2 regions of the Asticcacaulis excentricus CB 48 genome follow, and region 2 is predicted to be linked to the other one. Evidence: riboswitches for the same ligand, from Rfam matches in the RefSeq annotation. Region 2 holds a riboswitch; the other holds the start of a gene.
The links. Region 2 has a riboswitch for cobalamin ahead of ASTEX_RS08270 (TonB-dependent receptor plug domain-containing protein). Riboswitches for the same ligand answer to the same signal wherever they lie in the genome.
Positions count from the first base shown of each region.

Region 1: linked by a shared signal. The riboswitch ahead of ASTEX_RS03145 (DUF1852 domain-containing protein) and the one ahead of ASTEX_RS08270 (TonB-dependent receptor plug domain-containing protein) in region 2 are both predicted to bind cobalamin.

Region 1 is NC_014816.1:669,856-676,812, reverse strand. It holds gene ASTEX_RS03155 (SLC13 family permease) at 1-719, shown strand, start outside; gene ASTEX_RS03150 (methionine synthase) at 716-1,744, opposite strand; gene ASTEX_RS03145 (DUF1852 domain-containing protein) at 1,762-2,766, opposite strand; cobalamin riboswitch at 2,868-3,059, opposite strand; gene ASTEX_RS03140 (hypothetical protein) at 3,180-4,370, opposite strand; gene ASTEX_RS03135 (hypothetical protein) at 4,481-5,662, opposite strand; gene ASTEX_RS03130 (response regulator) at 5,659-6,564, opposite strand; gene ASTEX_RS03125 (Tat pathway signal protein) at 6,738-6,957, shown strand, end outside.
Region 2 is NC_014816.1:1,789,460-1,796,416, reverse strand. It holds gene ASTEX_RS08280 (aminopeptidase P family protein) at 1-1,206, opposite strand, end outside; gene ASTEX_RS08275 (hypothetical protein) at 1,288-1,833, shown strand; gene ASTEX_RS08270 (TonB-dependent receptor plug domain-containing protein) at 1,854-3,683, opposite strand; cobalamin riboswitch at 3,897-4,085, opposite strand; gene ASTEX_RS08265 (TetR/AcrR family transcriptional regulator) at 4,145-4,711, opposite strand; gene ASTEX_RS08260 (SDR family NAD(P)-dependent oxidoreductase) at 4,868-5,587, shown strand; gene ASTEX_RS08255 (hypothetical protein) at 5,650-5,967, shown strand; gene ASTEX_RS08250 (sulfate/molybdate ABC transporter ATP-binding protein) at 5,968-6,957, opposite strand, start outside.

The sequences.
Region 1 (6,957 bases), 1.1 Mb from region 2:
AGCCGCTCGGGGGCATCATCCTGCAAGGCGGCGATCAGTTATTTATCCGCGGTCAGGCCGCTGATATTGCGCGATTTGGCACGCAACAACGCCTGCTGGAAATCGATCGTGCCGACACCGCCCCCGTTAATATCCGCGCGGCGATCCAGACGGTCGGCATCTTCGTTCTGGCCATCGCGGTGACCGTGCTGTTCGACGTCTCCCCCGCTCTGACCTTTCTCGCAGCGGCGGCGGCCATGGCGGCCCTGCGGCTAATCCCCGCCCCGGAAATCTATAAGTCCATCGACTGGAGCGTGATCGTCCTGCTGGCGGCCATGATCCCGGTGGGGCAGAGCTTTGAAACCTCAGGTGCGGCGAAAATGGTCGCTGATGCATTGGCGGGCGGGCTTAAGGGCGCGCCCCTGATCGCCTGCATCGCGGCGGTTTGCGGCCTCACCCTGTTCCTGACCATCCTGCTCAACAATGTCGCCACGGCGCTGATCATGGGCCCGCTGGCCATTCAGCTGGCGCAAATACTCCATGTGTCACCCGACGCCCTACTGCTGGCCGTTCTGGTCGGCACCTCGTCAGACTTCCTGACTCCCATCGGGCATCAGAACAATTTGCTGGTCATGGCACCGGGCGGCTATCGCTTCACCGACTATGCACGGGCAGGCGCGCTTCTGGCGGTGCTGGTCGTGGCCACCACCGCCTTTGTCCTCAGCGCGAGTTTTGGTTAGGCCATAAGCTCCCTGCGCACGATTGCCGCCCCGGCCCCCAGCGCCCGCAGCTTACCCGTAGCGACGTCGCGCGGCAGAGGGGCCATACCGCAATTGGTGCAGGGATAGAGCTTGTCGGCATCGACAAATTGCAAGGCCTTGCGCAAGGTGTCGGCCACCTCTTCAGGCGTCTCGATGACAGAACTGGCCACATCAATGGCCCCGACCATCACCTTCTTGCCGCGTATCAACTCGATAAGCTCCATCGGCACGCGCGAATTGTGACATTCCAGCGAAATGATATCGAGGCTGGAGGTTTGCAGTTTGGGAAAGGCCTCTTCATACTGCCGCCACTGCGACCCCAGCGTCTTTTTCCATTCGGCATTGGCTTTGATGCCGTAGCCGTAGCAGATGTGCACGGCCGTCTCACACCTTAGGCCCTCGGCAGCCTTTTCGAGCGCCGCCACGCCCCAGTCATTGACCTCATTGAAGAAGACATTGAAAGCGGGCTCATCGAACTGGATAATATCAACACCCGCAGCCTCCAGCTCTCTGGCCTCCTGATTGAGTATTTCAGCAAACGCCCAGGCCAGTTTTTCGCGGCTCTTGTAGTGGGCGTCAAACAGGGTATCGACCATGGTCATCGGCCCCGGCAACGCCCATTTGATGGGCTGTTTCGTCTGCTGACGCAGGAATCGGGCGTCTTCGACAAAGACCGGTCGGGGGCGTGAGACCGCCCCCAACACCGTCGGCACGCTGGCTTCGTAACGGTCACGGATACGGACGGTTTCGCGCTTTGAGAAATCGACGCCGTCGAGGTGTTCGATGAAGGTAGTGACAAAGTGCTGACGCGTCTGTTCGCCGTCGCTGACGATTTCAATACCCGCCTGAATCTGATCATCCAGCGCCAGACGCAGGGCGTCTCGCTTGCCCTCGCTCAGGGCCTCAGCTTGCAGTTTCCATGGCGACCAAAGGGTTTGCGGCTCGGCCAGCCAAGACGGTTTCGGCAGACTGCCGGCGGTGGACGGGGGAAGGAGTAAAGCCATCAGAATTACCTCACGAGTCAAGCGTAATGTGCGGACCACTGCTCAAGCAGGGTGCGGTACGGGGTGATGAAGTGCGCCTCGGCAAAGCGCCCCTGTTCGACGGCCAGACGGCTGCGTTCTTCGCGGTCATAGACCACCTGGGTCAGCGAATAGTCGGGGTGTTGCAGGCTAGGCTGATAGACCGCACCGGCGGCCGCATTCGCGTTGTAGATTTCCGGGCGATAGATCTTCTGAAAGCTCTCCATGGTGCTGATCGTGCTGATCAGTTCCAGAGACGTGTAGTCAGAGAGCAGGTCGCCGAAGAAATAGAAGGCCAGCGGCGCGACGCTGCCCGGCGGCATGAAGAAGCGCACCGTTAATCCCATTTTCCGGAAATATATATCCGTCAGCGACTCGTCGTTTTGCTCGTATTCAACGCCCAGTATCGGGTGGTACGTGTTCGTCCGCCTATAGGTCTTACTGTTGGCGACGCTCAGGCAGATGACGGGCGGCTTGTGAAACTGCGCCTTATAAGTTGGCGACCGAACGAAGCTGAGAAACAGGTGGCCGTGCAGGTCTCCGAAGTTGGGCGGCAGGCTGAAGTCAGGGCGGTCCCGGTTGTGCGCGGGCAGCACGACGCTGAAATCGTAGTCGCGCACAAAGGACGACAGGTTGTTGCCCGTCATGCCTGCGATGCTTGAGGAGGTGTGACGATCAAGAATGGTCGTGTTTAGGATTTCGAGCAACGGAAAACGGTCATTGGTCGCCCGATCCGGCAGGTCTATCTCGACCGAAATGATATCGAGTTCGATGGCGTAACGGTCAGCGTTCGGGTTATCCCAATGGGCCAGCGCGTTGAAGCGATTATCGATCATGCGCAAAGCGTTGCGCAGGTTTTGCTGGCGGGTATCGCCTCTGGCCAGATTGGCGAAATTGGTGGTTAGGCGCGTGGTTTGCGACGGCGTGTAGTGCTCATTGAAGCGAAGGCGCCGCAGGGTAAAATCGAAGTCTGAGAGCGGCGCGACTGGCGAAGAGTGTGACACGGTATTCCCCGTTACTGTGGGGGAGCGCTTTGGGCACAGGTCCGCGATCCCGCGTCAGGCCGCAGGGCAAAGGACTCATGCCCGTGGCCCTCCGCCCGGGATGACAGATGCGGTCAGTGGCAGGTCTCCTGGCTTGCGGGTCACGGTTTCGAGCCACCTTCTCAGGGCGCACCCTAATGGTCTTTCGGATCGACACTCACCGCCTACAGTTGCGGGGGCAGCACCGGGTTTGGACCGGCTTCCCTCTTAGCCACGCCTCATGAGAGGCGCGGACCGCTGACAGCCGGACATTAGACGGGCAAAGCGACGGAGTCAATAATCATATAAACATATCTTTATATGCTTATATTCTTCTCAAATTAAAAGGCGTAAGCTCTCGCCATCGCCTTTTGTGCCCCTTTACAGAGCCTCGTTTACCCCGCTGGGATACTGGCGCGCAGAAACCCCGAGGTCGTCACGCTGAAGCTGGGGCGATCCTCGAACAGGTAGTTAAGCCCGCTTTCAAAGTCCATCAGCACATCAGCATATTCAACCGGCTTCATCGGCTTGCCCGACTGAATGGCGCGGTTCATACGGAAGCTCCAGAAGGCCGCGATATGGTCCAGCGTACCGATAATCTCACCCAGTTCGGTGAAGAGGCCGGAGCCATTGAGCAGGAAGCGCTTGAACGGCCCTGGCTTGTTGTGGCTGACCAGATCGGCATAGGCCATATCGTAGATTTTCAGCACGTCATAGGCCTGATTGAGCGCACGCGCCATGCCGCGTGCCAGACGCAGCCGGGCGCTGAGGATGTAGTCCGTTACGCGTTCGTCGCTGACGCCGAAGGGCTGATAGGTGCCGATCCCGGCGAGGACCTCGCGCAGGCGGTCCTGAAGCTCAAGGTAACGCCACTTGTAATAGAGGAAACCGCGCCAGGCGAAGACACCTTCGGCGAATTCCGTATCGGACATGCGGAACGTCTCTTTCAGCGGCCACAGTTCGCGATCAAGCTGATCGGAGAGGATTTTGTTGCCGAGCTTCATCGAGGCCCCGACATAGTGATCGCCCAGCGCCGTATTGACCAGCCGCTCAATTTCGCTGGAAGTAAACTGCATCATTCGCGACAGATCGGCGGGCGACAGGCGCAGATAGATACCCGCCGGACGATGGCCGTTGCGCGCCAGAGTTTCACGCACGAGAAACGGGTCGAGCGACGGCAACTGATCCAGACGGCGCAGGATTTTTATGTCGGGATTCTTGTCGAAATCGCTGATCGACAGATAATCCCGCGCCAGTTGCTCGAAACCAATCTGGTTGATGAAGATGCTGGACGCCCCCAGACGCAGATCAAAATGATCATACGGCAAGATGATCTTGGTCACGGTGCGACGGGTGCCGTGATAAAAGTGCCGCTCGTTGAGACGCAGGGTGTGTTTGAGGATGATGCATCGGTTGAGAAGTGAGGACTGAAAGAAGGGATTGTCCCCATAGTCCTCATCTTTGTGATGCAGGCGGTAGACCCGCGACAGGTTAAGTACGCGCGTTGAGGCGGCCGTTTGACCCAGATTGGCCAGATTGCGGTATTCGCGGATGACGCGGTTCGCCTGATCCGGGCCGCGGGTCATCTTGTAATTTCGGCGGGCCGTTGAAACCATGACTATCCGTTAGACACCTGGGGACGGGAATGAACCCGGAGCCTAAAAGACAGGTTCCAATAGGGTGTGAACGAAGACGGTTAATCCTCGTCGTCAGGTCCTAAAATCATCAGGCTGTCGTCAAAATCCATCAGCACGTCGGCATATTCCAGCGCGGTCAGCCGTTGGGCGGCCAAGCTCGACATCATGCGATAGGTCCAGAAGGACGAGATGTGCCCCAGTATCCCGATGGTTTCGCCCAGTTCGAAAAACAGCTTCGGCCCCTGAAGCAGAAACTGACGGAAGGGGCCGGGGTTTTGCCCCTGAGTCAGCGCGTGATAGGCGCGATCATAGATGGCGATGGTGCGCGCCACCTCATTGACCGCCTTAGCGATACGGCGGCCCAGCCGCGGACGTACTTCGCGCAGATAGTCACGCACCTGATCGTCAATCGCGCCGACGGGCTGATAAGAACCCAGACCCTGAATGACGCGACGCATCTCGTTTTGCAGTTCTTCGTGACGCCATTTGAAATAGAGGAAGCCGCGCCAGGAGAAGATCCCTTCGGAGAACTCTTCTTCCGACATGCGCAGGGTCTGGCGCAGGGGCGACAACTCCTGATCAAGCTCATTCGACAGGATCTTGCCCGCCAGCTTGATGCTGGCTCCGCCGACCATCATGTTACCGAACGCGGTGCGCACCAGTTGCTCGATCTCGCCATTGGCAAAGCCGATCATGCGCTGAATATCATGGGCGGAGATATTGAGATAACAGGCGCCGGGCTTGAAACCATTGCGCGACAAGTGCTCGCGAACCAGAAACGGGTCGAGCGACGGGAGGTTGTCCAGCAGGCGCAGAACCTGCACATCCAAATGCGAATTGACATCCCCAATGCCGAACTGCGTGCGGCAAAAGGCTTCGAAGCCCACCTGATTGACCATAACCGAACGCCCGCCCAGACGCAGGTCTGTGGCGTCGAACGGCATGACGATCTTGGTCGCCGTGCGCCGTGTGCGGCTGAACAGATCGCGTTCGTTGGAACGCAGGGTGTGCTTGATCAGTATGGCGCGATTAAGCTGGCGGTCGCGGAAGAACGGCTTGGCGACATAGTCTTTTTCGCTGGACATGACGAGGGCAATCGCTGCCAGATTGAGGACGCGGCTGGTCGAGGCTGTATCGCCCAAATTGGCCAGATTGCGCACATCGCGTGAAGCGGGCTTACCCTTGTCCGAACGCGCCTGAAATGCGCCCTTGGTCTGCTGGTAGGTTGCCACCGCACTCATGCCGACAGTTTCTTCCTCTTTCGATTCTTCACCAGCGCTTCAAGCTGACGAATGATGGTCTGGCCTTCGGCCGTATCCTCATTGCGCAGCGCGTTCAGCCGGCGGATAGAATCCAGATGCACGTCCAGCACATCCGGTTCGGCCGCCTTTCCGAAATATGACACATATTCCTTTAAAGAACGTGTAGCTTCGGCCAGCAGCCTCTGGCGATATCTTACCGCCTGGGTTTCGGCTTCGCTGGTACGCTCGATCAGGTAATCCAGCGTCTCCTTGTGCAGCCCGCCCCGCGCTGACATCAGGGCGTGAAGGGCCTCGAGCTCGACCGACAGGGTCTGCTGAAACAAGGCGCGTGAGTGGCGGTCAGCAGCGGCCTCTATATCATCGACGCGGCGCATCAGGCCCCGATAGTCCTCATCCTTTCGCCGACGTCGACATGGGCCGACATAGCCCGCCGACACGATAAATGGGCGCTGACGGGACAGGGCGGACGCGACCCCACGCATGAGGCTGCGCGTCGAAAACGGCTTGATGACAAATTCATCGACCCCGGCATTACGCGCTTCGGTCACATCGCGCGAACGCTGACGCCCGGTCAGCATGAGTACGGGGATACGCGGATTTGGAAAGCGTGTGTCCTCATTCACCGCCGCCTGCCGTAGTAACAGCGTCAGATCAATGCCCGACAGGCCCGGCATATTCCAGTCAAGGATCATTAGTTCGGGATTATAGGCCCCCAGAAGCTCGATCGCCTCTTCCGCGTCACGGGCCTGAATCAGTTGCTGAAAACCCGAGGCGCGCAGCACCTCGACGATCATCCGCCTCAGCCCGTCATTATCTTCGACAATCAGGACCGTCGTGGCCGGCAGATTGACATGGCGCAACAGCGCAGAGGTTTCAGACATCAGAGAGGTACCGCAATTCTTCGCGGAGGCACCCTAGCTCCTAATTCTTAATTCCATATTTAACCATTTGAAAATACTTGGTTAATTGAAATTAAGCGTAAATAGAAACCGCCTGTAAACCCTGTTGTGCTAGCCTCCATCTCATGAATAGACGCGACCTTTTAAGATGGCAATTGTCCGCCTTTACGCTTCTGGCAGCCGGCGGCTCGGCTTCACACACGCTGGCCAGTGCGCCCAAGAAGAAGGGCGGCGGGGCCGACTTTGTGCAAATGCCGCTGCTGACCGTCTTTACAAAGGCGCGCGGCGGCAAGCACGGCACGCTAACGGTTGAGGTCGGGCTCGACACCAACAAGAATGAGAAGCTGGCCGAAACCCTGAGCAAGTCAGTCCCGC
Region 2 (6,957 bases):
GCGTATATTGCTCTGTTCGGTGACGCGGTAATGCGGCAGGGCCCCGTGCGGGCCGAAGCCGGAAATGGTGTCGAAGCTGAGGTCCTTCACCAAACCCGACGCGATGCGTAGGCTCTCCAGCTTTTGCGCCACTTCGATTTCGGAGGGCAGGGCGGTCTGCGCCTCGGTGGCCACCCAGTAGAGAAATTCGCTGAGGATGGCCCCGTCGCGGATATGGGCTTCGGTGGTCCCGGCGATCTCTGCCGCGTTTTTGCAGGCGCGCGGGATAAGGCAAGGATCATCGCCCGCAACGGCGCTGGCCCCGGCCCCTTCGATGGCTTCCACCCACCAGGCCGAGGACCAGTTGGGATCAACCAATATGCCCTGACCGGATAAAGCCGTTAGCGCCGCGGGGATGTCCGTGGGCGTTTTCAGCGCCACCTCATTGCCCAGCCATTCGCCCAGACCTTCCGTCACCTTGGCCGGTTCGAGGAACAGCTCCGCCGTGCCATCGGCCTTGAGCAGGGCCTGGGCCAGTGGCAGGGGCGAGCGGATGACGTCACCGCCGCGCACATTGAATAGCCACGCGATAGACGACGGCGCCGTGATCAGGGCCGCAGCAACGCCCTTCTGGCGTAGGCTTTCGGCGAGTTTGGCGCGCTTGTCGCCTGACGCCACCCCGGCAAATTGCAGAGGCTGCGGCACCACCGGCGTCATCGGCTGGGCCGGGCGCGCCGCGCCCCAGGCGAGGTCGATAGGGTTGGGATCGACGGCTTTCAGGTTGAGGCCGACGCGGGTAGCCGCCTGTTGCAGCGCCTTGAGCGCCGCCGGGCTGTGCAGGCGCGGATCAAAGCCGATGACGCTGCCGCGCGGCTGAGACGCGATCTGTTCGGCGATAGCCGTAGCGGTGAAATCGACGACCTCGAACACCGAAGGATCAGTCTGTTCGCGCGATTGCAGGGTGTAGCGGCCATCGGCAAACAGGATGGCTTTGTCCTTAAGGATCAGGGCCGCACCGGCTGAGCCGGTAAAGCCCGATACCCACGCCAGACGTTCATTGGCATCAGGCAGATATTCGTTCTGATGCTCGTCCTCGTGCGGGACGATAAAGCCGTCGATACCGAGACCGGCAAACTGCGCGCGCAATGCAGCGACGTTGGTCACGCCCTGCGACGGATGGGTGGTGACGCTGTAGGTCTGAAAGGTGTGGGCGGTATCGGCGGTCATGGTGGGGCCTCTGGAAATCAGTTGCCTCTATATAGCCCTGCGTGATTTGGTTTCAAATCATGAGTTTATGAGGGGTGGATTATGCGCTTTGTATGGACGATCGGATTCTCGTTCACGGGGTTCTTTCTGATCTCGAACTCTCTGTTACAGACGGTGTGGGTTGGTGGAATGAACGGTCTGTGGATGTTTCTGCTGTCTGGCGGCGCTGTAATCGTTGGTCTTATGGCAAACATCTGGGTTGCCGCCGTTGGTGTGATTTTGAATCTGGCGCTGAGATATCTGTTTGGCGATGTGGACCTAATTTGGGACGCAGTGGCTTTTGCCGCAGGCCTGTGCCTCTTTTTTATAGGTTCCAGCTATCGTTGCCCGCGCTGTGAACTGTCTCTGATCAAGAATACGTGGAACCGCTGGTCAACGGCCAGCATACCCAACCATTGTACGGTCTGCGGTCGAACCCGTGCGGATGTCCGTCCTTTTCAATATGCCCTGTGCCCTGAGCCGTGGGACGGGCAATATCACGACGAGGGGGGCGGACCGTTCCCGACAGACCTCGATGTGGCCGATATGGCACTCTATCACGCTCAGAAACGCTACAAGAAGAAACAGTTCAAAAAGGCCCGACGTTAGCTGCCGGGCCTTTCTTTCAGTCAATATTTAGCGCGCAGGCCCAGCCACAGTCGGCGACCGACGGAGCCGTAGTTGGCGGCGGTCTCATAGTCTTCGTCCGTAGCGTTTTCGACGCGCGCGACCAGCGTCATCGTTTCATTCAGCGCATAGCTGGCGCGCAGATCGAGCAGTGTGTAGGCGTTTAGTCGACGGGTATTGTAGATATTCTCGAACGACTTACCCGCATAGCGTAGCGAGGCCCCCAGTTCGAGGGCGTCCGTTGCCTGCCATTCAATGCTGGCATTGGCCAGATGACGGGGTGCACGGCCCAGATCGTTGCGGAAGGTCGCGCTGCTCGGGGCATCGTCGCGGGCGACGATGTGGCTGTAGTTGCCCGACAGGCGCACGTTCGCTGTCAGATTCGTCTCGCCATCCAATTCGATACCATAGGCCTTGGTGCGGGCGATATTGCCATAGAGGAAGGACGACATGTCATAGTCGATCTGATTGTCGGTCTTACGCCCGAACAGCGACACGCCGAGACGGCTGTCGTTGGTACCGTGATAATCGACGCCGACGTCGAGATTGGTCGCTTCCTCGGGCTTGAGCTTGAGATTGCCTGACCAGCCGTCATAGAGCTGATACAGGCTGGGGGACTTGAAACCCTGACCGAGGCTGCTGCGCAGTACCAAAGACGGCGACAGAGCGTAGGCGATGGCTACCTGAGCGATGGAGTTGCCCCCAAAGACCGAATGATCATCATAGCGCAGGCTGGCGTTCACTGTCAGGGCCTGCGTCACCTCCTGACGCAGTTGCGCAAACAGGCCATTGAGGGTGACGCGCTTGTTTAGACCAGAGGCAATAGCTTGCGAGCGCTCGCTCGACGCGCCGAAGACGAGTTTGGACGACTCCGACAGGGCCAGAGCTCCGGTGTAATCGAAGCTGGTCTGACGCCCTTCGAACGGATAGGTGGTGGCATTTGCGAGGTCAGAGGTGGAACGCTTCGTCGTGCTGTAGCTGAGGGTGAAGGTCTGCTTCAGCGCGCTGCCAAAGGCTTGCGTGTAATAGCCGAGGCTGGCCAGATTTTCGTTCTGAAAACCGGTGTCTCGGGTATCGGCCAGTTGGAACGCCGCATTATAGCCGTCGAAATCGTACTCGCTTTCGGTGCGGGCCAGACGGGCGCGCAGGCCTGATGTGTCGCTCAAGGCGTAGTGCAGATAGGTGTTGAGGTGCTTCTGCGTAAAGCCGTCCTTTTCCGCCGCTCCGCGCAGCGACGACACGCCGTCATCGTCGATATACGACGCCGCTAGACGCCAACTCAAAGGGCCCGTCTTGCCGCCGATACCGGCCTTGCCTACAACGTATTCATCCAGGCCTTCGATGGAGCCTTGCGCCTCAAAAGGGGCCTGGGGCATGCGGGTCGTCACCGACACCACACCGCCGATGGCCTGAGAGCCCCACAGGGTCGACAGCGGGCCGCGCAGGATTTCCACACGCACGGCATCGTTAAGCGCCAGCAATCCGAGGTTTAGCCCGCCTCCTATCATCGACGGGTCGCCCAGCTTCACGCCATCGACGATAAACAGGCTGCGGTCGCTTTCGGCGCCGCGAAAGCGTGCCGTGCCGGCCTGACCGTGACCGCCGGTCTGAGCGATAGAGACGGACGGGGTGAGGGCGATCAGGTCTTTAAGAAAGACCAATTGACTGCGTTCTATGGCGGCGGCATCAAACGTGCTGACACTCTGCCCCACCTTTGACAAGGCCACGGGTTCGCGGGTCAGGGTGACGACCACCTCTTGCGGGGCGTCTTCGGCCAGCGCAGGCGAGGTGAGGAAGGCGGCAAACGCGACGCCGCAAAAGAAGGTTTTCAAGATCTTATGCCTATTCACAACAGGACGAGCGCCCCGGACGGACCGGCGCGCACAACGAATCGTCTCTGAGGAAGGCCTTTGTCAGAGCGCATTTCGATTGCATCGAAACCATGCTCTAGATTTTGGTTAAAGCGCTTTTTCATCCGAAAAGTGCGTCACACTTTCGGCAAGCGCTCAAAGGCTTATCCGCTCTTGTGGCACACCCCGACCACGCGAAGGACGACAGCAGGGGCAGGTCTCCTGACTCGCGTCTCAGGCGCGTTTCGCCGCCTTCCCGGTACAAAGACAACCAGTGGCATATGGCGGAACACTCGACGCTTACAGTTGCGGGGACAGCGCAGGCCTTGCACCTGCTTCCCTTTTAAGCCGCATCTCTGCGGCACCGTCTGCACAGTGTCGGGGTAGGGGAGCAGGACGAGAAGGTCAAGCGCGGGGCGCGTGTATAAAGGCAAGTGTGGCGCTTAGGACGCGGTATCTGTGCCTAACAAGACCCGCAGCACCGACTTGGCCGTGTCGAAGGGGGCCGGGTTGCGCGTCGCCTGAGCGGCGACAACCGCGCCATTGAACAGCACCATCGCCTGATCGGTCAGAGCGTCGGGGTTTGCATGGCCGGAAAGGGCGCTCAGTTCACGGACGAGGGCGTGCATATCGGCGAACATGGCTGTGGCGGCGGCCTCAATTTCCGGCTGACGGCCGCCAAATTCCTGACGCGCCGAGATGGCCAGACAACCACGGAAACAACCTCTGGCAAACAGGCTCTGGCGCAGATCGAACAGGGCCATCAGGCGCCCCTTCGGATCGGGGCTCAGCGCTTCGACCCCGGCGCGCAGTTGCGGAAGGGATTGTTCGCGGTAGTGATCGACCAGTTCGGCGATCAGCGCCTCCTTGGACGGGAAGTATTTATACAGGGTGCGTTTGGAAATGCCGGTATCGGCCATCAGCGTATCGACGCCCAGACCGAAGCCGTGATCATAGAACAGCTCAAAAGCGTGGTTGATAATATCCTGTTTTTTTTGCGGTTTGGTCATGAGAGGGCTTTTAACAGCAAGGGGCGGGAAGCTTGTGGAGTGGCCGGTGAGCAAAAATTATAGCCTGCCGGCTTGCAAAAGTAAACAGATCGGTTTACATCGGCGACATGTAAACAGATCTGTTTACTTTTTAAGCATGAAACCTAGGAGCCTGTTATGTCCCTCTCCAACCAAGTCATTCTCGTTACCGGTGCCAATCGCGGCATTGGTGCCGCCACGGTGCGCGCACTGCTCACCCACGACGTCAAAAAGGTCTATGCCGCGGCGCGTAACCCCGCCTCTCTGCCGGATTTTGCGGACCCGCGTGTCGTGCCGCTGGCGCTTGATATTACCAATGAAGCTCAAGTGACCGCTGTCGCCGAAGCGGCGGGGGATGTCGATATTGTGGTCAACAATGCCGGAACGGCGGTGTTTTCGGACGTGCTTAACAGCCCGCTGGACGTGGTCGCTGCCGATTTCGACACCAACCTCTATGGGACACTGCGGGTCATGCGCGCGTTTGCGCCGAAGCTGGTTGCCAAGGGCTCAGGTACGATTGCCAATGTCATAAGCGTCGTGGGCCTTGTCGCCGCTGCGTCTTTGGGCGGCTATTCGGCGTCCAAGGCGGCATTGTTGTCGGTCACGCAGTCGGCGCGGGCGGGCCTGAAAGGCACGGGCGTCAAGGTGCTGGGTATATTCCCCGGTCCAATCGACACCGATCTGGCGCGCGATATTCCTATGCAAAAGGCAACGCCGGAAACCGCGGCCAAACGCATAGTTGAGGGTCTGCAAGCGGGTGAGGAATATATCTTCACTGACCCGGTGGCGGATCATATCGGCGATACGTGGCGTACCAATGCACCGGCTCTTGAGGCGGCAATGGCCGGAGCGGAGTAACAGATAAGCCCTTCCTCGGAAGGGCTTTTTTATCTACGATTGAGTCGATAAGGGAGAGCTAAATGAAGATGTTTGGCGGGGTTCTTCTGGCTGTGTGCGGCCTCGGAGGATGCGAGAAAGCGGTCAAATACCCTGAGATTAGCCCGATGTCTCCTGAGGTAGCTAAGCGATGCGACTACCTCGCTATTGGGGCGCGAGCTATAGAGGCTCAAGTACCGGGATATAAGGCTGCTCATGTCGAGGAGCGATTGGTAGTGGAGCCCAGAAAGGATAAGGTTGATGTCTATTACCAGCTGCCCAACTTTTCCGTGGGGGGCTCAGGACATGCGATCATTGATCCTACGGATTGCACGGTGGTTAAGGTGTTCTTTGACGAATGATCAAAACGCATACACCTTCGACGGGCGCAGAAAGACCGTGTCGTTCAGGCGTAGGTCAGAGGCCTCTGAGTCGTGAGCGTGCTGGGTTTCGAACACCTGACCTGTCGCGCTTTGTAGTTCCAGACGCAGATTGGCCCCGGCGGGCAGGAGGGACAGCACTTTGGCTTCAAAGCCTGGCCCCTCGCGATGCAGATGCGTATCGAAGGGGCGGAAACGCACGGTCTGCGCGCCTCTGAGAGACCTCGGGCTGACGACCGGAGCGCTGAAGCCGCCGAAATCGGCCACGCCTTCCGACAGGCTGGCCGGCACCTGATTCGACGTGCCCAGAAAATCGAAGACAAAGGCCGACTGCGGATGGCGATAAAGCTCCAGCGGCTCGCCAATCTGTTCGATCTGGCCGTCTTTCAGCACCACCACACGGTCGGCAAGGTCGAGCGCCTCTTCCTGATCGTGGGTCACAAAGAGGGTCGTGACGCCCGTCTCATCGTGAATGCGGCGCAGCCAGCGGCGCAGATCCTTACGCACCAGCGCATCCAGCGCGCCAAAGGGTTCATCAAGCAGCAGAATACGCGGATTGATGGCCAGAGCGCGCGCCAGCGCGACGCGCTGGCGTTGCCCACCCGAAAGCTGGCTGGGGTAGCGCTTGCCGAGGTCTTCGAGCTGGATCAGTTTCAAAAGGCGCTGCACCGTGGCCTGAATCTCGGCCTTTGACGGGCGCTCCTTTGCCGGGCGCACATTGAGGCCAAAGGCGATGTTCTGGGCCACGGTCATGTGGCGGAACAGGGCGTAAGACTGAAACACCATGCCGACGCGGCGATCACGCGCCGAAAGCGTCAGGTAATCGAGACCATCGAAGTCGATACTGCCTGTATCCGGACGATCGAGCCCGGCTAGCAGGCGCAGAAGCGTCGTCTTGCCCGAACCTGATGGGCCCAGCAGGGCCAGAAACTCGCCCGGCTGGGCTTCGAACGACACGTCGTTGAGCGCGGC